Regions from separate parts of the Vibrio mytili genome, predicted to be linked through region 1. Evidence: predicted binding sites of a transcription regulator. Region 1 holds the regulator's gene; the other holds the start of a gene.
What was found. The regulator PurR, encoded in region 1, represses purine synthesis genes. The targets are predictions, from matches to a motif close to TNANGNAAACGTTTNCNTNA.

Region 1 (15,264 bases):
TGACCGATTTATCGATCCAATTCCTGCTCAAATGCGTACTGGCAAACGATGGTACGAAGGAACGGCTGACGCCATCTATCAGAACCTTCGATTTATGCAACTCGAAGAGCCGGATCAAGTGTGCATCTTTGGTTCAGACCATATCTACAAGATGGATATTAAGCAGATGATTGATTTCCATACTGACAAAGGCGCATCACTAACGGTATCTGCTTTACGCATGCCGCTACGAGAAGCCTCTCAGTTTGGTGTGATTGAAGTGGACAGTGAAGGTCGAATGATTGGCTTTGAAGAAAAACCAGCCAACCCAAAATCGATCCCAGGCGATCCCGAGTTTGCACTGGTATCTATGGGTAACTATGTCTTCGAAGCGAACGCTCTGTTTTCTGAACTCGAGGAAGATGCGGACAACGAAGACTCATCGCACGACTTCGGTAAAGACATCATTCCTAAAATGTTCCCTCGTGGCGATGTGTTCGTTTATGACTTCAGTACCAACAAAATCACCGGTGAAAGAGAAGAAGTTTATTGGCGAGATGTCGGTACCATCGATGCGTACTGGGAAGCCCACATGGATCTGCTAGAGAAAGATGCGCCTTTTTCACTCTACAACCGTAAGTGGCCTCTGCATACTTATTATCCGCCGCTGCCACCAGCGACATTTACAGATTCGGATAATGGAAGAGTACAAATCATCGATAGCTTAGTATGTAACGGCAGCTATGTGCGTGGTTCTCGTATCGAAAAATCTGTGCTTGGTTTCCGTAGTAATATTGCATCTGCTTGCGATATCAGCGAATGTATACTCCTAGGAGACGTGAAAGTCGGTGAAGGCTGCGTTTTACGTCGTGTCATAGTGGATAAGAACGCTGATATTGCACCTGGCACACAAATTGGGGTGAATCTTCAAGAAGATAAAAAACACTTCCATGTGTCAGATGACGGTATCGTAGTCGTTCCTAAAGGAGCAAAAGTTGGCTACTAACGACTTGTCTATACTGTTCGTAGCGTCTGAAGTCGAAGGATTGATTAAAAGCGGTGGCTTGGCTGATGTAGCCAAGGCACTGCCAGAAGCGCTTCACGGTCTTCAGCAAGACGTACGTATTACTATTCCAGCGTACAAAGGTATCGAAAGGCTAGGTGATGCAGAGGTGATGTTAGAAACAAAGCTCACCTCATGGCCACACACAGAATATCGTGTACTGAGGTTGTTTTTGGGTGACGTACCTGTTTATTTAATAGACTGTGAGCCGTATTTCAATCGCCCGTCTATGTACGCGGAAAATAATCAAGCTTATCCTGATAACGGCGAGCGCTTTGCGTTTTTTAGTGCTGCTTGCTTGGATATGCTGCCAAAATTGGATTTTCGTCCAGATATTGTTCATGCCAACGATTGGCATACAGGGTTGGTCCCTTTTCTTCTCAAACATCGTTATGACGCGGATCCATTCTTCATCAATACGCACAGCGTGCTTTCAATACATAATGCGGTATTTAAAGGCGTGTTTAGCTACGATGATGTTCAATGTTTGCCTGAGTTTCATAGTCGAAATGTTCCAGACGCTGCGATTAGCGCCACACACATCACTATGCTGAAAGCGGGTGTGATGAATGCGGATAAGATCAACGCAGTAAGTCCAACATACGCTGAAGAGTTGAAAACGGAACTTGGCAGTCATGGCATGGCTTGGGAATTCCAACATCGCGCGAATGACTTGGTGGGGATTCTCAATGGTTGTGATTATAGTGCGTGGAATCCTGAAACCGATGGCTTTCTACCGCTGAATTATCAAGCGAACCATCAAAGTATGAGTGATGGCAAACTTGCTTCCAAAAGGGTATTACAGCAACGCCTTGGGTTAGAAGAGCGAGACTGTGCCATGTTCGGCATGGTATGTCGTCTGACGACGCAAAAAGGTGTTCACTATCTACTCCCGGCTTTGGAAGACTTTCTTAAGCACGATGTGCAGTTGGTTATCGTCGGTACAGGCGATCCCGTACTGGCCGCGCAATTGGACGAGGCGGCAGCGAAACATTCCGATAAGTTCGTCTTTGTTGAAGCGTATGATAATGAGCTTTCTCACTTGGTTGAAGCCGGCATTGACTTCTTCTTAATGCCGTCTGAATTTGAGCCTTGTGGACTGAACCAGATTTACAGCATGGCTTATGGGACGTTGCCAATCGTACGTGGTGTCGGTGGGCTAAAAGACAGTGTGGTTGATTATGATGTCAATCGTGCAGAAGCGACGGGTTTTGTCTTCTATGATCCTACCCCACAAGCTCTGTTACTTACGATGTTAAGAGCCTTGTTACTGTATGTACAAGATCACGAAGAGATGAAACGTATGCAGCTTTACGCGATGCAAAAAGATTTTTGTTGGCGAAAAGCCGCAGAACAATATTTGCAGCTCTATCACTCTGCGTTACATTCGTCTAGACTTACTTAGGCGTTACCCAAGCGCAATTAAATGGTAACTAAGGCACCAAAATTGGTGCCTTGATTATGTCGACTCACCGGAGTGTGGTAGGATTGCCGACCGTACTTAGTAACATTACATTTCATGTTGGAATATGACTCAAGCGCTACTCTTTCATAAAACCTATTTACATCCTACCAGCAATGAGTGGGTTGTATTTGTGCACGGTGCAGGAGGCAGCTCTTCGATATGGTTTAAGCAAATTAAGGCGTATAAGCAGCATTTTAATTTGTTACTTATCGATCTAAGAGGGCATGGAAAGTCAAATAAACTGCTTAAAGAGTTGATCACCAGCCGCTATACCTTTACTGAAGTGACGCAAGATATTTTACAGGTGTTGGACCACTTAAAGATCCAGTCGGCGCATTTTGTTGGTATGTCATTGGGTACCATCATTGTGCGCAACCTAGCAGAGCTTGCGACAGAAAGGGTCAGCTCAATGGTGCTAGGTGGTGCCGTGACTCGGTTGAATACACGCTCGCAAATTCTGGTGAAGTCAGGAAACTTCTGCAAGCACATCTTACCTTATATGTGGTTATATAAGTTATTTGCTTATGTTGTGATGCCACAGAGGAATCAACGTGAATCGAGGCATCTATTTATTCGAGAAGCTAAGAAACTTTGTCAAAAAGAGTTCAAACGTTGGTTTGTATTAGCGGCGGATGTGAACCCATTAATGAAGTATTTCAAAGACAGAGAGTTGCCAATACCAACACTATACTTGATGGGGGATAGGGACTATATGTTCATTAAACCTGTTAAAGAAATGGTTGCAGCACATAAGTTAAGCGTACTTCGTGAAATTCCTAACTGTGGGCATGTTTGTAATGTTGAGCGACCAGACGATTTTAATCAACATTCCATTGAATTCATAAAGCGACAAAGCTTAATGGCTTAACTAGTAAGGTCCTAGGATCCTAGAGGGGGAGATACTCGAAGCTTCAGTATTCTCGTATTGGGATTGGTGTGTTGTATTTTAGGGAATACAGAATAGCGTCACGATTGAGCTCGCTGGCATGACGTTGACAAGCTGAATGCATGGGATAAATTTCAGTAATCAGTAATCAGTAATCAGTAATCAGTAATCAGTAATCAGTAATCTTTTTCTAGGGCCTAGAACCTAGGACCTAGGACCCTAATACCTAGTCCCTTCCATCAATGTGATACCCACACCGCCAACAAGCACCGAATTGCCCTTCATTGTTCTCTAAGCAATGAGGGCATTGCCAATCCGGAAATACGTTTGGTTGCGTTTGCTTTTCATAGCCTTCAATAATTATCGCTGCCTGGCGGTGTTGCTCTGGATTCAACAACCAAACATAAGGATCCGTGTCTTCCCCAAAGGGCAATTCACCCTTTAACCCAAAGATCCCCTCTCCACGTACCTCACAACATACCTGCTCTGCTTTTAGCAACTCGCAGACAATATGGGCTTCAGCTGGATTCTTAGCGATAAATATCTTCATTAAGTATTATTTCTCTTGCTTTGAATGTTGGGCATGAACCTCATCATTACCCACTTAATGATGATAGGAAACAACCCAAGTAAAGCCAAAGAGGCTAATATGGAGGGCGACGCGGCATCGGAGAGGCTTTCAATGCGAGCTAATTGGGTACCTGCATTTAGGTATACGGCGGTTCCAGGTAGCATACCTATTTGGCTTATCAGGTAGAATCGGCCGACTGACATCGGCGTTAGCCCCATTAAAAGGTTGATTAAGAAAAAAGGAAATACCGGAATCAAACGCAGCGACAACAGATAGAACGAACCGTCTTTTTTGACACCATTGTTAATGGCCTCGAGTTTTTTGCCGAATTTATTTTGTACCCACTCTTGCAGCAAATAGCGGCTACTCAGAAACGCCACTGTCGCTCCAATCGTACTGGCAAAAGAGACTAGCAACAAACTTGACCAAAAACCAAAAAGTGCTGCACCGAGTAAGGTGACCACCGCGGCGCCAGGAATCGATAAAGCAGTAACGACAATATAGGTGAAGAAGTACACCGCCGCTGCCAAGATGAAGTTTTTATCAATATAAGCGTTTAAATCGGCTTGCTGGGCTTTGGCATTTTCTAAGGTCAAATAGGGGCTAAAGTATGTCGCTAAGATTACGATGACAGTAACAAGGATTAACCCGACGATCTTTTTTTTATCCATTATGCAGTTCCACTTAGATATCACAAAATCTATAGACAGGTTAAGAGAGGAAAAAATTTCAAAAAAAACCGCAGATAAAACTGCGGTTTGATGATACTTGAAAACGGACGTTACTGAAGTTGGCTTTTTAGTTCATCCCGACGAGTTTGCGGAACCACGCTCCAGTGAGTACCATTAATCGCGCCTTCTAAAGCCCAGAGTAGTTCGATACTTACAGAGGTGCTGTGCGTATCTTGGATTGCTTTATATGCGTTTAATGCGCCTTCTTCTTCGAGCTGTTCTACGGATTTAATTCCGGCTTTTTTCAACATTCGCTCTGTTGCTAACCGAAGGTTAGGTAAGTCTTTTAACCGCGTTGGTTTGGTATTGGCTTGCTCGACTTTTTCCAACTTTGCGCATTTAAGAGATTGTTGCGCAACGTCCAATAAACGTTCACGAGATTCCCATAAATCATTAGAAATAGCATAGTATTTAGTAACAACGGGAAAGCCACGCTTTTTATATACGTACGGTTTTAGTCCTTGTTTCTCGAACTGAGAACAGGACTGCTGGTCTGCTCGTATATGAAGCTGATTGTTCACTACTAGAGCAAACATAGTCTCATCTGCGAACAGCCCGAAGCCGCCAAACATTGAGCGCGATTTGATCGTGCCAAGTGCCTCAAACAGCTTCATTGAGTCTTTGAGTATTGGTTTATCCATGATGTCTTATCTCGGTGTAATTCATATTACGCCACCAAAAATCAGGTCCGAGAGATTAGCAAATGCATGTAGTAACAATGTCATTAAAGGGTAAACTCATTATATGCATATTTGCCATCGGCAACCCCGCTACCTTCCACTAAAAAATAGGGTTCAGGCCGGAAGCTTTGCGTCCCATTCTTTCAAATGGTTTGCCCTGTGCGTGACATTTTCAGAATACTGTGGATATTGAATCAATATCACATTTCAGCTCATAAAGTGTGATGTTCGTTCAGTAAATAATGCGTAATTATGCATTATGATTCTTATTATCTGATGTGGTCAATTAACACAACAAGAGAACGCTTTTATTGCATTAAGTGACAATAAAACAAAGAGTTATTTTGTGAGGTTTTGTGAAAAGTTAGATGGGGGTTTAATAAATGTTATTTTTAAGAAAAAAATAAGCACCTTGCGCAGGTGCTTATTTGTTAGACTATTTTACTCAGTTGAGTTTTTTAACCGTATTGCGGATGACCAGCTCAGGCTGCATTTCAAAAATTCGCTTCTCATGCTCTTTATCTTTAATTCGCTCAAGCAGAATTTCGAACGCATTTTTACCAACACGGCGCTTAGGCTGGTGAATGGTTGTAAGTGGTGGTGAGAAATACTCTGCCAGCTCAATATTGTCATAGCCCACAACAGAAATATCATCTGGCACTGAAATGCCATTTTGTTGTAATCGGCTCATTAAACCAAGTGCCATTGTATCGTTGAAGCAAAAGACCGCTGTTGGACGCTTTTTCATAGCGGTGATCTGATCGGCAACCAATACGGCAGTGTCACATTCAAAGTTACCTTCTAGAATCCAATCCTCGTTTACAGGGAGATCAGCTTCAGCCATAGCACGACGGAAACCTAGAATACGTTCCTTACAAGCCAGTTTTTCAAAGTGACCACTTAAACACGCAATATCAGTATGACCATTATCGATTAGGTACTTAGTTGCTATGTAACCACCTTCCTCTGAGTTATCCATGATTTTATCTGCTTGAGAGCTCTCTGGCCCCCAATCCATGACCACCTTTGGAATATCAGCATGACGGTCAAGCATCTCTTTTAGCTCTTCGGTTAAATCGGAGCACATAACCAAGATGCCATCAACACGCTTTTCTGCCAACATACGAATATAGTCACGTTGTTTTTCGTATATGCCACCTGTGTTACATAAAATCAGAGTATAACCTTGTCGGTAACAGTAACTCTCAACACCATCAATGACTTCAGAGAAGAATAAGTTGGTTGACTGAGTCACCAACATACCGATGGTTCTGGTTGAATTACATTTTAAGCTACGAGCTACCGCACTAGGGGCATAATTTAACTCATCAACCGCTTTCATGACTTTTTCTTGAGTTGCTTCTGCAACAAAGCGCGTTTTATTGATAACGTGCGAAACTGTAGTGGTTGAAACGCCGGCTAAGCGAGCGACGTCTTTTATAGTGGCCATAAATAGTGTCCTGTATCGAGCTACTATGATTATACCTTAGTGGAGAAAACCGGCTGCGCGAAAGTGCTTGCATTCACTTTATTGCATGTAATAAATACGCACCACGAGCGAGTAGATCGCGTTGATTATTGGTTATTCTATTATTGGTAAAGGCTTTTAGTAGCGGAGTTCAATGATCCTTGTCTGTTTTCATTTACGGAAAGTCATTGAACCAAAAAACACAAAAACCGCTGAAATGAGCGGTTTGCATGTAAATAATATATGTAATCGTTTGCGCTCACATTTTATCCCGATGTCACCAGTCAGGCAATGCTTTAGACAACAGTTTAGTGTATTTGAAGTCACAATTTTGCAGAGAACAACGATTAGCTATAATTATTCTCCAATCAGATAACCACTGTCCAGTTTACAAAATGCAATGAGCAACTGAGTCACACTGGAATAAAAGCCGAACTCATCAAGCTGGTAGCACTTTTTACCGAATTGGGGTAGCCATGTCATCAACTGGTTTTGAATAAAGTCATTTTGTTTTAGGAAAGCTTCTTCCATGTGCTTTTCTTGTTCAAACTCGTTGGAACGAATGATCATGTTGCCTAAAAAGTCGAGCTCTACGGCCAAGTGATCTGCGGGTTCATTTAAGCTAGCATCCACCTGTACGCCAAATTCTGCCATTAATCTTTCCATCTCTTCTGCTGGTTTATCATTAAGTAATCCAGAGCTACCGATGTACATAGAAGCGTAGGGAAGTGCACCGTGCTTGTGTGTTTTCAAAAACAGCTCACAGAAATCTGCGGCTAGCTCCAACTGAGCATCGTGACGCACTTGCAACCGATTCAGAGCATCAGTCAATGTATCGACTGCGGGCTTCAGGGCTGGGTTCTCGCCCAAACCAGATAGAAAGCCTCTTATCTCCACGCTGTGATACGCCTCTAGTTCTTTCTCTGTCAACTCTTTGGCAAACAGACTGGAAAACCACCAGTAAATTTCAGCGCGTTTTTCGTTGAAAGCCTTAAGTTCTTGCATGATTTGGCTCCTGCTAATGCACTCTCTTGAGCATCATAAATTCGTTTGAGGTTATGGGTATAAGTGTAATCAATTAAAATGAATAGCAGTAACTATGTTTGTGACGATTTATGCTGAAATATATGCAGTTGTTAATAGGTGTTCGTTAGATTGTTTTGAATCAAGAAAAACGTTAAATCTTGCTTTTTTGGCGAACAATGACTAGAAATGTTAATGATTATGAATAGAATACGATCCGGTAAATCACAACAGAAAGTGGTGTAAATGAGCTATCACGTATTAGTCGTAGAAGATGATGTCGTAACCCGCAGTAAACTAGTGGGTTACTTTCAACATGAAGGCTACACCGTCAGCGAAGCAGAGAGTGGCGCACAAATGCGTGAAGTGCTTCAATCAAATGATGGTGTCGATCTTATTATGTTGGATATCAACTTACCGGGAGAAGATGGATTAATGTTGACCCGGGAGTTACGCAGTCAATCAGATATTGGCATTATATTAGTAACAGGACGCACGGATAGCATAGATAAAATCGTTGGCCTAGAAATGGGGGCTGACGATTACGTAACAAAGCCTTTTGAATTAAGAGAGTTATTAGTTCGAGTCAAAAACCTGCTGTGGCGGATTTCAACGGCTCGACAAGGATCGAACAAGACGGCAAACGCGAAAGACGAACAGCATATCGTTCGTTTTGGGGAGTGGACGTTTGATATTCAGCGTCGAGCTTTAAGTCGCAATGATGAGCCCGTTAAACTGACCAAAGCCGAGTATGAGTTGTTGGTAGCGTTGTCTTCTTACCCAAATCAGGTGTTGAGTCGAGAGCGTATATTAAACATGATCAGCCATCGTGTTGATGCGCCAAACGACCGCACCATTGATGTACTTATTCGACGCATGCGCGCAAAAATGGAGTTTGATCCTAAGAACCCACAAATTTTTGTTACGGTTCATGGTGAGGGGTATATGTTCGCAGGCGACTAGTTTTTGCGTTCCATTTCGTTCAAACCAAAATCTAGACAAATCTAATAAAATAAAAAAGGAGAGCAACCTTGCTCTCCTTTTTTATTTTTTACCGTTTTAACCATGCTTTAATTGGTGGTTGATGGCTCTGGATCGACCATCGGAGTTTGTCCAACGGTATCACGCAGTCGTTGCCATATACTGCCTAAAAACTCATGCCAAAATATTTCGGTTTGCTCTAAATAACGGGCTTTTGGCGCGTATTTATCCCATGCTTGATTAATTTCATCTGTCGCTAAGAAGTTGGTTGGCGCAGGGAAGGGTTTAATGCCTGCTGCGTTGAACTCATATAAAGCGCGGCTCATATGGCTTGCTGATGTGACCAACACAATGCCTTTTTGCTGTACAAATGCTGCTGCTTGTCTTGCTTCTTCCCAGGTGTCTTTCGCATCCTCTAATAAAATAATGTCCGATTTTGCGACACCAAGTGCTAGCGCGACGTTGGCCATCATACGTGCGTGGCTGACTTCTGAACCACCCGCATAACCAGACAAAATAAGCTTGGCACCTGGGTACATGCGCAAAATACGTATGCCCTCGGTAAGGCGCATCAATGCTGCTCGACTTAATTGGGAGGTCGGTGGAATCTCGTCATCGACCACATGGCCATTACCTAAAACCATGACGTAATCAACGGAGTCAGATACGGGTAAAAACGCTTTGTGTTGACGTTCTAATGGCATTAGTAGGCTAGTTGAAACGGGTTGAAACGCAACTAAGAAGAGACCAACAAAAGAGAATAAAACAACGAAACAACCCGTTTTACGTTTACGGGTAAAACTAATGAGAGCAAGTCCGAATAAACCTATCAATAGCAGTGCCGGTAGGGGCATCAGCAAGGCGGACATTACTTTTTTCAGCTCAAACATACATAAATAGTCCGAAAAAACATCAATTGATAATAAAAATGAGGATATCCCTCTTTATTCCTGCTTTCCTTGTGCCAGAATAGCGGCACAATCCGTTATGATAACTCAGCAGAAGTGACAGAAGACCGCAATTTCGACGATATCGCCCACAAATTTGCAAAAAATATATACGGCTCCGACAAAGGAGAGATCCGTCAAATCATTGTGTGGGAAGATTTTCTAACGATTCTAAGTGAATTAGGCGCCGACCAGCAACCCCTAAGCGTACTTGACGCTGGTGGAGGATTGGCCCAATTGTCGCAAAAGCTTGCTAAGCTCGGACATCAAGTCGCGTTATGTGATCTATCTTCGGAAATGCTGCAACTAGCCAAACAGGAGATTGAAAAAAACGGTTTGCTTGAGCAGTATCGATTGATTCATTCACCGGTTCAGTCCATTAACGAACATATGGAAAAGCCGGTGGATCTTGTTATGTTCCACGCGGTGATGGAGTGGTTGGTTGAACCAAAAACTGCACTGGATAAAGTGTTGGAACAAGTTAAACCCGGGGGCATTGCATCGGTGATGTTCTATAACCATCATGGTTTAGTCTACAAAAACGTGGTTTGTGGCAACATTCCTCACATTTTAGACGGCATGCCTCACCGAAAAAGATTTAAACTACAACCACAAAAAGGCTTGAAGCCAGAAGACGTCTATCAGTGGATTGAAGACGCGGGTTTTCGTATTTGTGGCAAGTCTGGTATTCGATCCTTTAGTGATTACATAGGAAATATGCAATACATGGGAGACTACCAGTTTGAAGATGTGTTGGCGCTAGAAAAACAACTTTGTCGACAAGAGCCATACCTCTCATTGGGCCGCTACATTCATGTGTGGGCCAAGAAGAATGATAAACAGGAATAACAATGAGTGAGATGACTCTCGATGCTGCAGAGCAACCAATAGACGAACTGGTTGGCTGGGTTAAGCAGCAAGATTTCTCGTTGAACCTGACCACAGAACGCTTGGCGTTTTTGATCGCCATTGCGGTATTGAGTAATGAAAGGTTTGACGAAGAATTGGGTGAAGGTGAATTGCATGATGCGTTCGCCATCGTCACTCGGCTTTTTGATGATACGGGCGAAGCTTCCGCGTTTCGGGCTAACAATGCCATCAACGAGATGGTTAAGCAGCGCCTTATCAGCCGTTTTGTCAGTGAAATTACCGATGGTGCGAGCATCTATCGCTTGTCGCCTCTTGCGATGGGCATTACCGATTACTACGTTCGCCACCGTGAGTTCTCTAAATTGCGTCTTTCCATTCAGTTGTCAATGGTGGCAGATGAAATGGAAAAAGCGATTGAGGCCGCACAAAAAGGTGGTACACCGGGCCACTGGAAGAAAAACGTGTACGGAGTGCTCAAGTATTCTGTAGGCGAAATTTTCGATCAAATTGATCTTAACCAACGTGTCATGGACGAACAACAACAGTCAGTGAAGCAACAGATTGCTGAACTGTTGAACAAAGACTGGCGTGAAGCGATCAATAACTGTGAAGCTTTGCTGTCGGAAACGTCCAGTACGTTAAGAGAGCTTCAAGATACGCTGCAAGCGGCCAGTGATGAGCTTCAAACGCAAATCTTAGATATTCAAGAGCTTGTTTATGGTGAGCCGGAATTGGAATTCATCGAAGAAGCACTGTTTGGTTTGCAAATGAAGCTTGACCGAATCACCAGTTGGGGGCAGCAAGCCATCGATCTCTGGATTGGCTACGATAGGCACGTACACAAGTTTATTCGTACCGCCATTGATATGGATAAAAACCGTGCTTTCAGCTCGCGTTTACGTCAGTCCGTAAAAGAATACTTTGATATGCCTTGGTATCTGACCTATGCAGATGCCGAGCGATTATCTGACCTTCGTGATGAGGCATTGGTGCTCCGTGATGACGAAGTGACCGGCCAAGTTCCGATGGAAGTGGAATATGAAGAGTTTCAACAAGTCAATGATGAGTTGTCTGAGCGTATTGGTTCTATGCTAAAAGCGCACAAAGAACAAGGCACCGCTATCGACTTAAGCGTGGTGTTGCGAGACTACCTTGCACAACACCCACATACTCATCACTTTGATTTAGCTCGAATCATCGTTGACCAAGCGGTTCGACTCGGATATTCAGAGTCGGATTATCAAGCCATTCAACCAGACTGGAAAGCAATCAACGAATTCGGCGCAAAGGTACAAGCGAATGTCATCGACCGATACTAATGAATACATGTCAGACAAACTGGCAAAAGCAATTTCTAATCCTCTGTTCCCAGCACTAGACAGCATGCTACGAGCAGGGCGTCACATCTCAAGCGAAGATCTCGACAATCATGCGTTGTTGTCGGACTTTGAAGTTGAGCTTTCTTCTTTTTATCAACGTTACAACACCGAGTTGGTCAAAGCGCCTGAAGGTTTCTTTTATCTTCGTCCTCGTTCGACGTCTTTAATTGGCCGCAGTGTTCTGTCTGAACTGGACATGTTGGTGGGCAAGGTACTGTGTTTTCTGTATCTGAGTCCAGAGCGCTTAGCGCACGAAGGTATTTTTACCAATCAAGAGCTTTATGAAGAGTTGTTGGCTCTCGCTGACGAGAAAAAACTCATGAAGTTAGTCACCAACCGAGCAACCGGTTCTGACCTTGATAAAGAAAAACTGTTCGAGAAAGTCCGCACCTCTCTGCGCCGTTTACGCCGATTGGGAATGGTGATCAATATTGGTGAAACCGGTAAATTTAGTATCAGTGAAGCGGTATTTCGTTTTGGTGCTGACGTTCGTGTAGGCGATGACATGCGTGAAGCGCAGTTGCGTCTAATCCGCGATGGCGAAGCCGTCGTTCACACCAAAGAACCAAGCCAAGGTAGCCTGCTATCTGAAGAAGACCAAGATCAAGAAGAAAAAGGGCACGAAGACATGATAGAAGAGGGTGAAGCATGAGCATGATTGAACGTGGTAAATATCAATCACTGACCATGGTCAACTGGAACGGTTTTTTTGCCCGAACCTTTGATATCGATGGTTTGGTGACCACTTTGTCTGGTGGTAATGGTGCGGGTAAGTCCACCACTATGGCGGCATTCATTACCGCTTTGATCCCGGACCAAACTTTGCTGCATTTCCGTAACACCACTGAAGCGGGCAGTAGCCAATCATCTCGAGACAAAGGTCTTTACGGTAAACTACAGCCTGGGGCTTGTTACGCAGCATTAGACGTAGTGAACTCGCGTAATCAACGTCTGCTATTTGCGGTAAAGCTACAGCAAGTTGCAGGTCGTGATAAGAAAGTAGACATCAAGCCGTTTGTCATTCAAGGACTTCCGAGTCATGTCAAACCAACGGATGTACTTGTTGAGAGTGTGTCGGCGACCCAAGCTCGTGTGCGCCAGATTAACGAAGTGAAAGATGTGGTTGCTGAGTATGAAGGGGTTCAATTTAAAGCCTTCTCATCCATCGTCGATTACCACGCGCAAATGTTTGAATTCGGTGTCATTCCGAAGAAACTCCGAAACTCTGGTGATCGTTCTAAATTCTACCGTCTGATTGAAGCCTCGCTATACGGTGGTATTTCTAGTGCGATTACTCGCTCGTTACGTGACTACCTTCTACCGCAAAACGGTGGCGTGAAAAAAGCCTTCCAAGACATGGAATCGGCACTGCGCGAAAACCGTATGACGTTGGAAGCGATCAAAACCACTCAGGCTGACCGAGATTTATTTAAGCACTTAATTACAGAGTCAACCAACTATGTGGCAGCGGACTACATGCGTCATGCGAATGATCGTCGTAATAAGTTGGAGCAAACACTTTCTCTGCGTTCTGAACTATTTGGCTCGCGTGAAACACTGATTGAGCAAAATAATTTGCTTAACCGCGTGCAAGAAGAACTTGAGCTTTTGGTCGAATCTGAGACGGCATTAGAGCAAGACTACCAAGCGGCTTCGGACCATTTACAGCTAGTGCAAAACGCGCTGCGTCAGCAAGAGAAAATTGAACGTTACCAAGAAGATCTTGAAGAGCTTAACGAGCGTCTTGAAGAGCAAATGATGGTAGTGGAAGAAGCGCAAGAACGCGTCATGATGGCGGAAGAGCAAGCGACGGTCTCTGAAGAAGAAGTTGATAGTCTCAAGACTCAACTTGCGGATTACCAACAAGCGCTGGACGTACAGCAAACCCGAGCACTTCAGTATCAACAAGCGGTTCAGGCACTTGAAAAAGCCAAGCAGTTACTTGATGACGACACCCTAACTTCAGAATCTGCACAAGCGCTGGTTTCTGAACTGAAAAGTAAAGAATCGAACAGCACCAACGCGCTATTGTCAGTCAAGCACAAATTGGACATGTCGTCAGCCGCGGCCGAGCAATTTGAAACCGCACTGAAACTGGTACAAAGCATTGTCGGTCAAATCGAGCGAAAAGACGCGGCTTCACAAGCGAGACAGGTCATCAAGAAAGCGCGGGAGTCGCAGCAAATTGCTCAAAATGAGCAGCAGTGGCGTGCTCAGCATCGTGATCTCGAACGCAGCTTAAATCAGCAGCGTCAAGCTCGTGAGTTAGTCACTGCATACCAAAAGCAATTCCACGTTGAGTTAACTGATGAGATCACGTTTGAACAGGAACGTGAACGTCATGTGATGCTGTTAGATTCACTTGAAATCGCGCAAGAAGAGTTGCGTGAACAACGTGGTGAGCAGCGCCGTTTCGAGCAAGATGCCAGCTCAGAAATCAAAAAGCTGGAAGCGATTGCGCCAACGTGGATTGCCGCTAACGATGCACTAGAAAAACTACGTGAACAAAGTGGTGCCGAGCTGAATGATCGTCAGTCGGTCATGGATCAAATGCAAGTCGCGCTTGAGCAAGAAAAGACCTTGTCGATCGAAAAGGAGCAGCTTTCCCAGCGACGTAATCAGCTCGACAGTGAAATTGAGCGCTTGGCCTCTCCTGGTGGTTCTAATGACCCTCGCTTGAAAGGTCTCGCTGATACGTTAGGCGGTGTACTGCTCTCTGAAATCTACGATGACATTACGATTGATGACGCGCCTTACTTCAGTGCCATGTATGGTCCTTCACGTCACGCGATCGTCGTCTCTGATCTGACGGACATCGAAGAGAAGTTGGTTGAACTGGATGACTGTCCGGAAGATTTGTACATCATTGAAGGTGATATTGATGCTTTTGATGATAGCTCATTCGATGCGGAAGAATTAGAAGGCGCAGTCTGCGTTCGTATGAACGATCGTCAGATGCGCTACTCACGTTTACCAGAAATTCCGCTGTTCGGTCGTGCAGCACGCGAACAGCGTCTAGAGCTTTTGCGTAATGAACGCGAAGAAGTGGTCGAGCAGCATGCGAAAGCTGCATTTGACGCACAAAAAATGCAACGCTTATATCAAGCATTTAACCACTTTGTAGCTAACCACATCCAAGTCGCATTCGAACCGGATCCAGAACAAGCCTTGGCGAATTTACGAGATAAGCGTAGCCAAGTGACTCGCGTACTCGCTGATTT
Region 2 (15,264 bases), 1.3 Mb from region 1:
GTCCATTGGGAAAAACCCTGCATTATGAATATTCAGCAGAATCGTGGTCATACCGAAACCCATTAGACCTAGCGGTGCAGGGTTAGCCAGTTTTGTTGACATTTTATTAATACCTATAAAAAAAGTTGATAAAAAGTGCGGGCAAATTCTAGTGGACGATGTCACAAAAGAGAAAATACGTTAGTGAAAACTTAGATTCCATAAATAAAAGGCTCTGTGAAAACAGAGCCTTTGGAAAAAGAAGGGTTTTATCGTTCCTATTGGCAGGAGATTTCGTCCCAAAACCAATTACTTTGTCTTGGTGTTTCCCATGCTCCTGGAGCATTCTTTGCGACAAAACACTTGCCTTGATAAATGACTTTATCGCCATTTGCTACTTGAGTAATACCAGGCTCCCATGCAATGAAATCCTCACTTACTGGTACTTCAGGCTCCGTGATTGGTTCTTCAGGCTCAGTTACCGGAATTTCTGGCTCAGTGACGGGCACTTCTGGCTCTGTTGTTGGTGTTTCAGAAACCAGCTTCCAAGGGTCACCTTTTGCTGGATCGTTCCCTTGTGACCACCACTTCGCTTCATAAATCGCGCCTAGATAAGAAACTTGATCACCACCTGTATAGACTTTGCTCGCCTCCCAAGCAGCGACGCCGCTAACAGGTGGGTCAACAGGATCAACAGGCTCTAATTGTTCGACAACTCGAACTTCTGGCCAACCCGCATGAGATTGATAGAAATTAGTGACACACTTTTCGTAGTCCCCTTCAACTAATGCTGAATAGGCCGTTTGGAATCCGACTAATTCACATTCAAAAGAATGCCCTCCTGGACGGTCAGAGTAATACTTCCAGTTACCATCCCAGTTGGTATAAAGAACGTCTGTCGCACCATTTAGGTTTAAGCTACCATAAGGCGTTTGCTGCCAACAGGTATTCTCTTCATCAGCTTCAATTGGGATCTGATAGTGCTCTGCAAGCCCTTCCCAATATCGAATACGATTAACAGGCTGGCCTTTATCTTTATTCTGCTCTCCACATTCGATCCCCCCATTAATCACATTAATCGTGGTTCCGAAACCGTAACCAATCCCTGCATCTAGCTCTCGCTGTGATGGAACCCAAGTCCGGTCTATCACATGTAGCATTGCTGGTTTTGGAGCCTGCGGCGTTAAGAAAAACCAAATCGCCGATGCAAGGTTTAACCAAGAATCGGCAACCAGACCTGGATTCTTGAGCAATACGGTTGCATCACCATCAAACATTACTTCAGAGAAAGCACCATAATTAAAGTGATAAGAAAGTTGTTTCGCACCTCGGCCAAAATACCCTTGACCAGGTTCGCACGGCCAACGTTTATTTTGCCAGTCATTTTGTCCACAGCCAGTCGTATAACCCGCCTGCCCTTCCGACCATCCCATTTCGCGTACGTGAACCAGTGCTTGTTGCCATTCTTCCAGCCCTAAGGGATTATCAGATACATTATCAACCGAAATGTGTCCGCCAGTTTCCTGGGCGAAATGCGCAAACGCTGTCACTATGGATTTCTTACAGATTGCGTCAGAATCACGCCCATCGGTATATTCCCCACAAAATGCCGGGAACTTACCGATCGCTCGGAGAAAGCGCGTATATGTATATTCTGGTGCCGCCATCTGGGTCAGGAAATCCCATTCGCTTTGAGGAAAGACGCGCTCGACACGCTGGACGTTCTCAGGGTTACTGTTTGAGCCAGGCAGGATGGCTTCAACGACCGTATTCGAGCGAGTTTCCAATGCTTTCGCCCAAATGGCATACATTGGATCAGCGGTTTTGCTCTGTTCGGTGGCTTGGATATCGCCACGAGCAATGACATAACCTGTGGGATTTTGTGGGTCTGGCTGAATGTTCATATCAGACCAAGCTGATGGTGCCGCAGTTAGCATAGCTAGTGCAGTAATATAGCTACTTCTTTTCATCTTTTAAGTCCTTTCGTTAAAAGTAACAAAAGGGTAGATAAAGGAAGATTAAGATTCACGAGCACTAAGGTTAATGACGGTCAACTTGCGAGTGAGGGTAAAATTGCTAAGCCGATTAAAACTCGTTTGTTGCACTAAAGTGGTTAATTGCTTCAAAAAACGCTTCGCAAACTCAGTATACCAAAGTAGAAATCACATTGAGCCTAACGAAACCAAGGAAAAAAAACGCCAGGAAACACTCCGAGCCTAAAGCCAAGTAAATCCTCGACCAAGTAACGTTATTCCTGTATCGAGTCAGAGTAAGTAGTACTGACTCTTGCTCTAAAACCTATCACATATTTTTGCACCACAACTGCTTCGAACTCTACAACCTTGACTCGATACAGTTGTCATCCGCAAGCTACTTTGAGTAATTATTAAATACGCACCTAGTTTAGCATGGTGTGTTAGGCGGAAAGTGTTAGTTTTGTGACCTGTCTAGTCAAAAACAGACTTCTATTAAACTCGTTTTCACCAAACTTAGTTGCAATAAATGAAAGGAAGAGTTGAAAGGATCATTTATTGATTAATAGAAACAGTGCTCCCGTATTGCGCGGCAAATCGGTTTCCAATTCAATAATCATCGCAGACCCATTAATGGATTTTCTACAGCCCACGAATTCTCAAGACAAGTAAACATTAGGAGCACTGATCATTCGGCCCATGACAGTGCTCCAATTAACTCTGCCAGATACTAGGCAGGTGTTCACGCGAGGGTGAGTTACCACTAATTATAGTTATAAAAAGATTAACGCTGTTTTTTCATCGCACTATCCATCCAAACAGCAAGTAACAAAACTCCGCCTTTAACGATGTATTGCCAGAATGTTGGGACGTCCATCATACTCATACCATTGTCCAAAGAAGCCATGATAAAGGCACCAATAACAGCTCCAAATACAGTACCCACACCACCAGCCATACTTGTGCCACCAATAACACAGGCTGCAATTGCGTCAAGTTCAGCAATGTTACCTGCAGAAGGTGAGCCTGCGCCCAAACGTGAACTTAAAACCAAACCTGCAACGGCCACCAAAAAACCATTCATCGCGTAAACAAGTAGTTTGGTACGTTCTACATTGATCCCTGACAAGCGGCTCGCTTCAATATTTCCACCAATAGCGTAAATACGACGACCGAACTTTGATTTAGTCGCAATGAAAGACCCGATAAGTACAAAGAATGTCAGCAATAGCACTGGAGTTGGAACCCCTCGGTATTCATTTAGAATGAAAATCACGGAAAGAACACCAAGGCCAATTAACGTATTTTTAACCACTGATGCTTGAATTGTCGGTACCGATAGGTCGTACTTTTTACGCGTCATATTACGTTTCTTTTGCCAGCCGAAATAAGCAGACAAGCAACAAACACCAGCAATGATACTCAACATATTAGGTAAATAGCTTTGGCCAATCACACCCATTACATCCGAAATAGGTGCTACCGTCGTACCATTGGTCATACCAATCAGAATGCCTCGGAACGCAAGATAACCGGCAAGAGTTACGATGAATGAAGGCACTTTGCGATAGGCAACCCACCAACCATTCCAGGCACCAAGCACTAAACCTGCGCACAGCGTAATTATAATTGTCACAGGAAGCGGTAGACCGAACCATACATCAAGGATTGCCGCCAACCCTCCAAGTAACCCCATCATCGAACCAACGGACAGATCGATTTCTCCGCTGATAATGACAAAAACCATCCCTATGGCCAAAATACCTGTAATAGCTGTTTGCCTGAAAAGGTTGGAGATATTTCGTGGAGTAAGGTAACTCCAATCAGTCATGACACTAAAGAAAATCATGATAAATACAATGGCAGCTGCCATTACCAGCATTTGAAAGTTGCCGCCTTTAATACGACTCAGCAACGTGGTATTGGTTTGCTTCACTAATTCACTTGATTGTTCCATCACGCCGCTACTCCTTCTGATAATGCACAGTCCATAATAATTTCTTGAGTTAAATCTTTATTAATTAGGTCCCCTTTAATGTAGCCTTCATGCATAATAATGACACGATCACTAATACCTAATACTTCTGGTAGTTCCGAGGAAACCATAATAATACTGATACCTTGTTTTACGAGTTTAAACATCAGTTTATAAATCTCATATTTAGCACCAACATCAATACCGCGAGTCGGCTCATCCAGAATTAAAATGCTTGGATTTATCATTAGGAATCTGGCCAGAATTGCCTTTTGTTGGTTACCACCCGAAAGATTTTTTATCGCAAGTTCCGCATTTGGTGTTTTTACAGTTAACTTCCTGATACTTTCTTGAACAGTATTGGATTCTAAGGTATCGTCTAAAACACCATATTTAGACAAAGAGTCTAGAGCCGAAAGCGACATATTCTGACCGACAGGCATTATTGGAATAATGCCATTTCGTTTACGGTCCTCTGGGACCATAGCGATCCCTATGCCCAATGCATCTTTACTATTTCTAATATTTAATTTTTGACCTTCGAAGAAGTACTCACCTTCATGTTTACCAAGATAGCTTCCATATAAGCATTCCATTAATTCAGTGCGCCCCGCACCAACTAGACCTGAAACACCTAGAATTTCGCCTTTTTTCAACTCGAAGCTGGCATTTTTAACTTTTGGTATTGCTGAATTAGCTTTGTCCCAAGCATTGACATTTTTAACCTGGAGAACAACGTCACCAATTTCATGTTCTTCTCTGGGGAATAGCTGCTTCATTTCACGACCAACCATCATAGTAATGATATCGTCAGTGGTCATATCGTCAGCTTGTCGGGTCCCTATATGAACGCCATCACGAATAATACAAATGTGATCCGAAATTTCTTTTACTTCCCCTAACTTGTGAGAAATATAAATACAGCTTACTCCTGATTCTCTAAGTTCTTTAACCAGATTGAGTAATATATCCGTTTCTGACTCTGTGAGAGGTGCCGTTGGCTCATCTAATACCAAGAGTTTAGCGTTTTTAGACATTGCCTTAGCAATTTCCACCAACTGTTGCTGACCTACACCTAAATCGCCGACTTTTGTCTCTGGTGACACCGATAAGTTAACTTTTTCTAACAGTAGTTTCGCTTCATAATACATCAACTCATGGTTTAAAATACCACGACGACAAATTTCTGATCCAAGGAATAAATTTTCTAATATACTTAATTCTTTAACAAGGGTCAGTTCTTGATGAATAATAGCTATGCCTAGACTTTCAGTATCAGATATGTTTTTAGGTTCAATTTTTTTTCCACAATATATAATTTCTCCATCATAGTCACCATGTGGATATATACCACATAAGACTTTCATCAATGTCGATTTACCTGAACCGTTCTCGCCGCATAATGATAATATTTCGCCTTTATTTAGACTAATACTAACACCATCAAGTGCTCGAACCGGGCCAAAACGTTTGACTATATTTCGCATTTCCAATAAAGAAGACATAATAGTCACTCCTAATAAAAAGAGCGTTAAGAAAACTTCTTAACGCTTTTATTACTATTATTGATAAATTTCACTTTCAGAGTGGAATCCATCCCTAACAACTGTTGTTTTGATGTTTTTAGAAGTCACAGCAACAGGGTCTAATAACCATGCGGGTACGTCTTTCATACCATTGTTTAGAGAAGAATTTTTAGCAGGAATCTCTCCGTTCGCTAGCTCCACAGCAATCTCAGCAGCACGACTTGCCAGAGTATTAATAGGCTTATAAATAGTCATTGTCTGTGTACCATCAACAATACGACGTAACGCTGCCAGATCTGCATCTTGACCAGAAATTGAAACTTTACCAGCAAGACCTTGCGCTTCTAATGCCTGAATTGCGCCGCCGGCCGTGGCGTCATTTGAAGCAACAACGACGTCAATTTGGTTATTATTAGCAGTAAGCGCATTTTCCATAATTTTAAGTGCATTTTCTGCTAACCAGTAATTAACCCATTGATCACCAACAATTTTGATATCTCCCGCGTCAATTTTAGGCTGAAGAATATTCATTTGGCCTTGGCGGAAAAGCTTTGCGTTATTATCTGTTGGTGCACCACCCATTAGGAAGTAATTTCCTTTAGGTTTAGCTTCCAGCATCGCTTTCGCTTGCATTTCACCAACTTTCTCATTGTCAAACGACAGATAAAAGTCTAGGTCAGCATCATTGATCAAACGATCATAAGCTAATACTTTGATGTCATCACGCTTAGCATCTTTGATTACATTTGATAGAACACCGCCATTGGTAGGGATGATCACTAGCACATCCACACCACGAGAAATCATATTTTCAATCTGAGAAATCTGAGTTTGTTCGTTTCCATTCGCTGATTGCACATAAACTTTTGCACCTAATTCTTCAGCCTTATCTACGAAAATGTCTCTATCTTTCTGCCAACGCTCTAAACGCAAGTCGTCGATTACCATTCCTATTTTTAGTGATTTTGCGAAAATAGGTGAACTGATACAGACAAGAACGGAGCATACAAGAATTAATAGTCTTTTCATTATACTTTCCTTTGTATTGCACTATATGTTGTAGGGTTTATCCACGTATAAAAAGTGAACAAAAGATTCTATGTAGAAGAGTGCTGAAAAGTCTTTTCTCTCATTTTGTTTATGTTTTACGTTTTTTTGTTTTTTATTTCAAATGTGATCATCATAGGAGTTCGGAAATAAAAGTTCTTAGTAAAGATTTCACAAAAGAACAAAAACCAATAAAAAACAACATCTTAAATTAAAAACGTTAGTATTTATAAGCTTTTTAAATGAGGCTTTAACTTGATCAAAATCACATTAAAAATAAAAAGAATATAAAAACAAAAAACGCAATTTATCTAAAATGATAATAAATAAAACATTATATTTTAATGATTAACGACGTCTTGACGATGACTGATTATTTAAAAAATATAAATAAGATTAAATATGATGCTCTTTCACCTGACAAGTAAGGTGAAAGAGCATCACGTTTGAGTCTGGATGCGCATTTAGCTCTTAGCTCTAAGTCTTCGAGAATTTTCCCCACATTATCTTGGCTGGTTGAGCTTTCAACCCAATCCATGCATGATGCATTCAACACAACTGACATGGAATGCCAAGTTTGAGGTAGAGCATGACACAAACTGTAATACCTCCTACTCCTTTAGCGACCAAAGGTAATGATTTCTTGTTTGCCATTGATCGAGTAGTTGTAGCGAAAAGAGATAGAGCCTACGTTAGTGACAGCAACATAGAGGCCATCACGGTCATTGACTTTGTATGGTTTATCTTTGGATTTGAGATTGCGTAACTTAATATCACTCAGCATGGTATCGGGCGTAATCCATGGCATTAGCGATGAATCATACCCATCAAAATACCACGGTCAAACCGTGCTTGGCGTTGCCAGACATTGCCAAAAATGACTAAGCCAAAAACAAAAAAAGTCCGCAATTACGCGGACTTAAGTATGATTTAGTGCCTGTTAATGCCAGACCTTTCTTAAAGGAGGATTATTCCCACTCGATTGTCGCTGGCGGCTTACCAGAGATGTCGTAAACAACACGCGAGATACCATCAATTTCGTTGATAATACGGTTAGAAACCTTACCAAGGAAATCGTATGGTAGGTGTGCCCAATGCGCTGTCATAAAGTCGATGGTTTCTACTGCACGTAGCGATACAACCCAATCGTACTTACGACCGTCGCCCATCACACCGACAGAACGCACTGGCAGGAATACGGTAAATGCTTGAGACACTTTGTTGTATAAGTCTGCTGCGTGTAGCTCTTCAATAAAGATAGCGTCTGCACGACGTAGCAAGTCACAGTACTCTTTCTTGATTTCGCCAAGAACACGAACACCTAGACCAGGTCCAGGGAATGGGTGGCGGTAAAGCATGTTGTATGGAAGACCTAGCTCTAGACCAATCTTACGTACTTCATCTTTAAACAGCTCACGTAGTGGCTCAACAAGACCCATTTCCATATCGTCTGGCAGACCGCCCACATTGTGGTGTGATTTGATCACGTGCGCTTTACCAGTCTTAGATGCAGCTGACTCGATAACGTCTGGGTAGATAGTACCCTGAGCTAGCCATTTCGCGTTTGCTAATTTCTTAGACTCTTCATCGAATACGTCTACGAATACGTGACCAATGGTCTTACGCTTATCTTCTGGGTCAGACTTGCCTTTAAGCGCGTCAAGGAAGCGATCTTCCGCATCGATCTTAATGATGTTTAGACCAAACTTGTCGCCAAACATGTCCATGACTTGTTGACCTTCGTTGAGACGCAGCAGACCGTTGTCAACAAATACACACGTTAGCTTATCGCCAATCGCGCGGTGAACCAACATTGCAACAACGGATGAATCTACACCACCAGAAAGACCTAGGATAACTTCGTCGTCACCCACTTGCTCTTTGATACGAGCAACTGCGTCTTCGATGATAGATTCAGATGTCCATAGACGCTCACAACCACACACACCAAGAACGAAGTTCTCAAGCATTTGTAGGCCTTGTTTGGTGTGCGTTACTTCTGGGTGGAACTGAACGCCGAAGTATTTCTTCTCTTCGTTCGCCATTGCAGCGTAAGGACAAGTGTCTGTCTGACCAACTTTAACAAAATCTGCTGGGATCTCGACCACTTTATCACCGTGGCTCATCCAAACATCTTGCGTCGCTTCAAGATCTTTAAAAATTGAACACTCGCCAGAAACTTGAACCTGAGCGTAACCAAATTCGCGTTCGTTCGAGCCAGCAACTTTACCACCTAGCTGTTCTGCCATTGTTTGCATGCCGTAACACACACCAAGAACAGGAACACCAGAGTCAAACACATATTGAGGGGCACGCGGAGAGTTTTCTTCGGTGACACTTTCAGGACCACCAGACAGGATAATGCCATCTGGGTTGAATTCACGAATATCCGCTTCTTCGACATCCCAGCTCCATAGCTCACAATAAACGCCGATTTCACGTACGCGGCGAGCAACGAGTTGAGTGTACTGAGAACCGAAGTCCAAGATCAGAATACGTTGGTCATGGATGTTTTTAGTCATTTTGAGCAGTCTTTTTAGGCTAAGTGATTAAAATCGAGGCGAGTGTACCCGCCTCTTATTAATGCTTCAAGGAAAAAGCAAACGTTTACGTCGAGAGATTCTTATTTAAATCTTGCTAATCAGGGATTAACCTCGGCGGTAGTTTGGCGCTTCCTTAGTGATTTGTACGTCATGTACGTGCGACTCTTGCATACCCGCACCAGAGATGCGTACGAATTCAGCTTTAGTACGCATCTCTTCGATCGTCGCACTGCCAGTTAGGCCCATGCTTGAACGTAAACCACCCATTTGCTGGTGTACGATTTCTTTTAGACGACCTTTGTACGCAATACGACCTTCGATGCCTTCTGGTACCAGCTTATCTGCTGCGTTATCTGACTGGAAGTAGCGGTCAGAAGAACCTTGAGACATAGCACCAAGTGAGCCCATGCCTCGGTAAGATTTGTAAGAGCGGCCGTTGTACAAGATAACTTCGCCCGGTGCTTCTTCTGTACCAGCAAACATAGAACCAACCATCACACATGATGCGCCAGCAACAATAGCTTTACAGATGTCACCTGAAAAACGAATGCCGCCATCAGCAATAACAGGGATGCCGTATTGATTCGCTACTTCTGTTGCATCAGCAATAGCCGTAATTTGTGGAACGCCAACACCCGTTACGATACGAGTCGTACAGATAGAGCCTGGACCAATCCCGACTTTTACCGCACTTACGCCAGCTTCAATCAGCGCTTTAGCACCGGCACCAGTGGCCACGTTACCACCAATGATGTCTAGATCCGGGTACGCAGCACGCGTTTCACGAATACGAGTAAGCACACCTTCAGAATGACCATGAGAAGAGTCGATAAGAAGAACATCAACACCAGCTTCAACCAATGCTGCTACACGCTCTTCATTACCAGCACCAGCACCGACAGCAGCACCAACACGTAGACTGCCGCGCTCATCTTTACATGAGTTTGGCTTACGCTCCGCTTTGTGGAAATCTTTTGCAGTGATCATACCAGTCAGTTTGAAGTCATCATTCACAACCAGTACTTTTTCTACACGTGCTTCGTGCATTTTTTCCTGCACTTCCTGACGGGTTGCGCCTTCTTTAACCGCAGCTAAGCTTTCTTTTGGTGTCATCACTGAAGACACTTTCTTAGAAAGATCCGTGACAAAACGAACGTCACGGCCAGTAATGATACCAACCAATTCGTTATGCTCTGTCACAACAGGGAAACCAGCAAAGCCGTGTTTTTCTGTTAGAGCGACTACGTCAGCAATCGTTTCATCTGGATTAACAGTAACTGGATCAGTAACGACGCCTGCTTCGAACTTTTTAACTTTACGAACTTCGGCCGCTTGTTGTTCGATAGACATGTTCTTGTGGATAAAGCCAATGCCACCTTCCTGCGCAAGTGCAATAGCAAGGCGAGCTTCGGTCACCGTGTCCATTGAGGCAGAAATCATTGGAATATTCAGAGTGATGTTTTTAGTCAGCTGAGTGCGAAGATCAGCTGTGTTTGGGAGAACGGTGGAGTGTGCTGGCACAAGCAGTACGTCGTCGAATGTCAGCGCTTCTTTGGCAATTCTTAGCATTTGCAATATCTCACAATTAGAGGAGTAAAAAGAACAATCCAATCTCATCGTTTCGCATAATGAGGGCAGCAAGTTTTCGGTTAACAAGCTACATTTGGATTAGATATTGCGGAGGGATTATACGTTTAACGCAATCGCTTGACTACAAATTTTTTTAATTTTTTTCTTGCATTCACCCCCTTGCTATGTATTATATTGCCGCTAATTTCCATACTCTTGTCTGCGAGATTCGTTGTGCTCTCCAAGACCAATCAAAACATCTTCACTGTTTCTCGGCTTAATGCAGAAGTCCGTCTGCTGTTAGAAAATGAAATGGGGATCGTCTGGCTTGTGGGAGAAATCTCGAACTTCTCGGCCCCGGTATCAGGCCACTGGTATCTCACTCTTAAAGACTCCCGTGCTCAAGTAAAGTGCGCCATGTTCCGTGGCAATAACCGTCGAGTGTCATTTAAACCGACTAACGGTAATCAAGTACTGGTAAAGGCTCGCCTCTCTCTGTATGAGCCTCGCGGGGATTACCAACTTATTATTGAGAGCATGCAACCTGAAGGTGACGGTCGACTACAGCAAGAGTTTGAAGAACTGAAGATGAAGTTGGCTGCAGAGGGGTTGTTCGCGCAAACCAATAAACAGCTTCTACCTGAACATCCAAAATGTGTTGGTATCATCACTTCAAAAACAGGAGCCGCGCTTTACGACATTCTAGATGTATTAAAGCGTCGTGACCCTTCTCTTCCTGTCATCATCTACCCGACAGTCGTGCAAGGTGAACAAGCCGCCATTCAGATTGCTCAAGCAATTGGTCGAGCCAATAGTAGAAATGAATGCGATGTATTGATCGTAGGTCGCGGTGGCGGCTCATTGGAAGACATGTGGTGTTTCAATAACGAAATCCTCGCACGTACCATTGCAGCTAGCCAAATTCCCATTATCAGTGCCGTCGGTCATGAAGTGGATATTACCATTGCGGATTTCGTTGCTGACGTTCGTGCGCCAACGCCTTCTGCTGCGGCGGAGCTGGTCAGTCGTGACAATAGTCATAAGGAACAAACTCTTGTAGCTCGTCAACATAAGTTGGCCAGTACCATGCGTTACTATTTAGCGACACAAAAACAGCAAGCGGAAAAATTGTTACATCGTTTGGAACGCCAACACCCAAGTAACCAATTATACCGTCAGTCACAGCAACTGGATGAGTTAGATATGCGTCTGCGCAGAGCGATGCAACGCTTTGTTGATTCTCGGCAACAAACAGTAGAACGCAAACTTTATCGTCTACAGTTGAATTCACCCGTTAAACAACTGGCGCAGCAAAAATCGACACTTGAACGTGTAGAACAGAAACTTCTGGATGCAATGGATCGTAAATTCCTGTCGATGCGTCATCAATTGGCTATCGCGGCAGAAAAGCTCGAAACTGTCAGTCCACTAGCGACGCTAAAGCGTGGGTACTCCATTACACAAAACGAGAATGGTGAGGTCATCACGCAAACTTCAGATGTGAAAGCTGGCGATGCTATTGTGACCCGTTTATCCGGTGGCGAGATTCGCTCGACCGTCAATTAACCAGCCGATCCCTAACCCGCTGCAGACTCAAGCTTTTGAAATTCAAACCGAACGCGAGATTTTGATTTAAGCTCATTACAGGTGTTGCAAAAGTAGTTTGCTGCACCACAAGCCTGCAGTTTCTCTAGCTCTTGTTCGCAATCAGGACAAAAACCAACCTTTTTATAATCGGAACCACACTGATTACAGTGATACTGTCCAGTCCATTCCAATTCTTTCTCACAAGTCGGACACATGTTTGTCTGCATGTTTCTTCTACCTCAACTCATCTCGTCACAGTCATGCCCATTACCAGTACAAGCGTGTATTTGCTTACTATTAGTTAAAACGCTCTAAAATAGTAAAAACGCTCTAAAACGCTAGCGCTGGGCACCTTTCTCAAAGATCTTACACTGATCATCTGATATTTACTATTTGATCAGCGATCACCTATTAAAAGAATATTTATATCACCACACACCGAAAGCATAAGTTACATGTTCTGCATATGAATTTAAAACAGAATAAAAACACATTGATTGACAGCTTTAAACCAAGAATCAGAATTTAATAAAAAGATCTCATTAGCTAAAGTGGCTTTACATCCGTGTGCATTTCTATCGTTTGACTGTCACGCTCTATCAACGTCACATGTATTGAGCCAAACTCATTTAAATGACTTGAATGCGTTCCACCACAAGGGATGACGGCCATTTCTTTCTCTCCCAAATCACACTTCCAGTAGCGGGAATCGGTGAGACGCTGACCTTTGCATTCCATAGTGATCACAGTATCACGCGCAAGCCACTCGACCAATTGACGATTCACGCTTTCAGCAATCTCTTGTAGATCAGACAGCATATCTGCGCTGTTTAATCCTCTTTTACGCAATGTTTTGCCTAAGCGGTAAGTATCAACGCACTTATCAGGGGTGACAAAACTGCTCTCTTGAGCATAGCTGTTGAAGTCATAGTAGCCATGCGGGTCTTTACGATCTGCATCTTTACGCCAGTAGTCTGCGGCAAGGACTTTATTTAAGGCTAAAAAAGCAAGATGTCCAGCACTATGCCCTCGACTTAATGAAGACTGATACGCTTTATCCACTTCCATAGAGACAACCACTCCCGGTTCGAGTGACGGTGACGGCGGAATAACATGCACAACCACAAATACCCACCCTTCAGTATCGCGTTTTACAGGAATTGCACTTCCAACGTATAACTCGCCAGTCTGCTGCTCTATCGCACCAACTTGGCAATCCATCACTTCGATTAACTCGCCGCCATATCTCAGCACACCTTTGTCAGCCGGATGGTCTGGCCAAATATGACTGACGGGATGAAACGGAGTGGTCTCTGTCACGACATAAGTAACATTTTCTTGGTGATCAACTTGTTGCACTTGTGCTTCTAATTGCCACGTTTGATGGCAAAAACGGATTTTAGTCGCGTTTATCGTCATATTCGTTTGTTTCTGTCTTTTTAAGATAAAAAAATACCCAAGCAGCGGCTTGGGTATTGAGATGATTTTATTATTTATTGCGGTTTTTCACTGCAGACATCATACGCTTACGTTTGCGCTCTTGAGACATGGTAAGCTTATTCGTACGGTTCTCATACGGGTTGTCACTATTCTGGAAATTAATACGGATTGGTGTACCCATAATTTCCAGCGATTTACGGAAATAGTTCATCAGATAACGCTTGTACGAATCGGGCAGTTCACGAACCATATTACCGTGGATAACAATAATTGGTGGGTTATATCCCCCCGCGTGCGCGTATTTTAGTTTAATCCGACGACCACGAACCATAGGTGGTTGATGATCGTCAACGGCCATCTTCATGATTCGGGTAAGAACAGAAGTTCCTACTCGGGTAGTCGCAGACTTGTATGCCTCTTGAATCGACTCGAACAAGTGGCCAACCCCGGTGCCGTGTAGTGCGGAAATAAAGTGGATACGAGCAAAATCGACAAAACCGAGGCGGCGATCTAGCTCTTTCTTCACGTTTTCTTTCACATCACTATCAAGACCGTCCCATTTGTTTACGGCTAATACAATGGAACGACCTGCGTTCAGTGCAAAGCCTAGCAAGCTTAGATCTTGATCAGAGATATTTTCACGCGCATCAATAACCAACAACACCACGTTGGCATCTTCTACCGCTTTCAGTGTCTTAACCACTGAGAACTTCTCTACTGTTTCGTTGATACGACCACGACGACGAACACCTGCAGTATCAATCAATACATACTCTCGGCCGTCACGTTCCATCGGAATGTAGATCGAATCGCGAGTCGTGCCAGGCATATCGTACACAACGACACGCTCTTCACCCAGAATACGGTTGGTCAGTGTCGACTTACCCACGTTAGGTCGACCAATAATTGCCAGTTTAATTGGCTGCTCTTGGAGGCGCTTAAGATCTTGCTCGGCTTCCTCTTCGGTACGCTCTTCTGGCAGAAATTCGGCATCTTCAAACTCTGTTAAATCTTCGATTTCGCCTGCTTCTGATTCACTATCCAGTAAATCATCAAAAAATGGTGAAAGAGCTCGCTCAAGTAATGCGGTCACACCACGGCCATGCGCAGCTGCAATTTGGTACATGTCGTCCACACCAAGTTGCCAGAAGTCGGCACAAGCAGCATCAGCATCAATGCCATCAATTTTATTGACCACGAGCATGGCTGGCTTTTCAATTTTACGCAGGTGCGCAGCAATAGCTTCATCAGAAGGCGTAAGACCTGCACGACCATCAACCATGAAAAGTACCACGTCTGCTTCATCCATGGCGGCTAACGATTGCTGCGCCATCTTTGTTTCGACGCCTTCCTCGGTGCCATCGATACCACCGGTATCAATCACAATAAATTCGTGTTCTTCACCAAGTCTAGCTTGGCCATATTTACGGTCTCGTGTTAGGCCAGGAAAGTCCGCAACTAACGCATCACGAGTGCGCGTCAATCGGTTAAATAGTGTAGATTTACCTACGTTCGGACGCCCTACAAGAGCCACTACAGGTATCATAACAACCTCTAAAATAATCTATCTTCTGTAGTTATAGGTAACGACTTGCTCAATGCCAACTCAAACCAGCATTTTACCT

Region 2: a site for PurR is predicted at 10,739-10,758, ahead of guaB (IMP dehydrogenase). Genes of this name have one in related genera too.

What each region holds. Positions count from the first base shown of each region.
Region 1 covers NZ_CP110481.1:1,876,964-1,892,227, reverse strand. The annotation lists gene glgC (glucose-1-phosphate adenylyltransferase) at 1-985, shown strand, start outside; gene glgA (glycogen synthase GlgA) at 975-2,447, shown strand; gene ONE56_RS08675 (alpha/beta fold hydrolase) at 2,572-3,375, shown strand; gene ONE56_RS08670 (putative signal transducing protein) at 3,620-3,943, opposite strand; gene ONE56_RS08665 (TVP38/TMEM64 family protein) at 3,943-4,635, opposite strand; gene ONE56_RS08660 (TfoX/Sxy family DNA transformation protein) at 4,746-5,336, opposite strand; cyclic di-GMP riboswitch class I at 5,453-5,542, opposite strand; gene purR (HTH-type transcriptional repressor PurR) at 5,821-6,825, opposite strand; gene torD (molecular chaperone TorD) at 7,201-7,848, opposite strand; gene torR (two-component system response regulator TorR) at 8,113-8,829, shown strand; gene elyC (envelope biogenesis factor ElyC) at 8,937-9,737, opposite strand; gene cmoM (tRNA uridine 5-oxyacetic acid(34) methyltransferase CmoM) at 9,852-10,643, shown strand; gene mukF (chromosome partition protein MukF) at 10,646-11,983, shown strand; gene mukE (chromosome partition protein MukE) at 11,964-12,695, shown strand; gene mukB (chromosome partition protein MukB) at 12,698-15,264, shown strand, end outside.
Region 2 covers NZ_CP110481.1:602,320-617,583, reverse strand. The annotation lists gene ONE56_RS02835 (acetate uptake transporter) at 1-102, opposite strand, end outside; gene ONE56_RS02830 (chitinase) at 258-1,916, opposite strand; gene ONE56_RS02825 (sugar ABC transporter permease) at 2,737-3,909, opposite strand; gene ONE56_RS02820 (xylose ABC transporter ATP-binding protein) at 3,909-5,432, opposite strand; gene xylF (D-xylose ABC transporter substrate-binding protein) at 5,490-6,482, opposite strand; partial or broken gene ONE56_RS02810 (Arm DNA-binding domain-containing protein) at 7,098-7,284, opposite strand; gene guaA (glutamine-hydrolyzing GMP synthase) at 7,469-9,022, opposite strand; gene guaB (IMP dehydrogenase) at 9,149-10,612, opposite strand; gene xseA (exodeoxyribonuclease VII large subunit) at 10,847-12,178, shown strand; gene ONE56_RS02790 (zinc ribbon domain-containing protein) at 12,190-12,426, opposite strand; gene ONE56_RS02785 (alanyl-tRNA editing protein) at 12,746-13,618, opposite strand; gene der (ribosome biogenesis GTPase Der) at 13,689-15,185, opposite strand.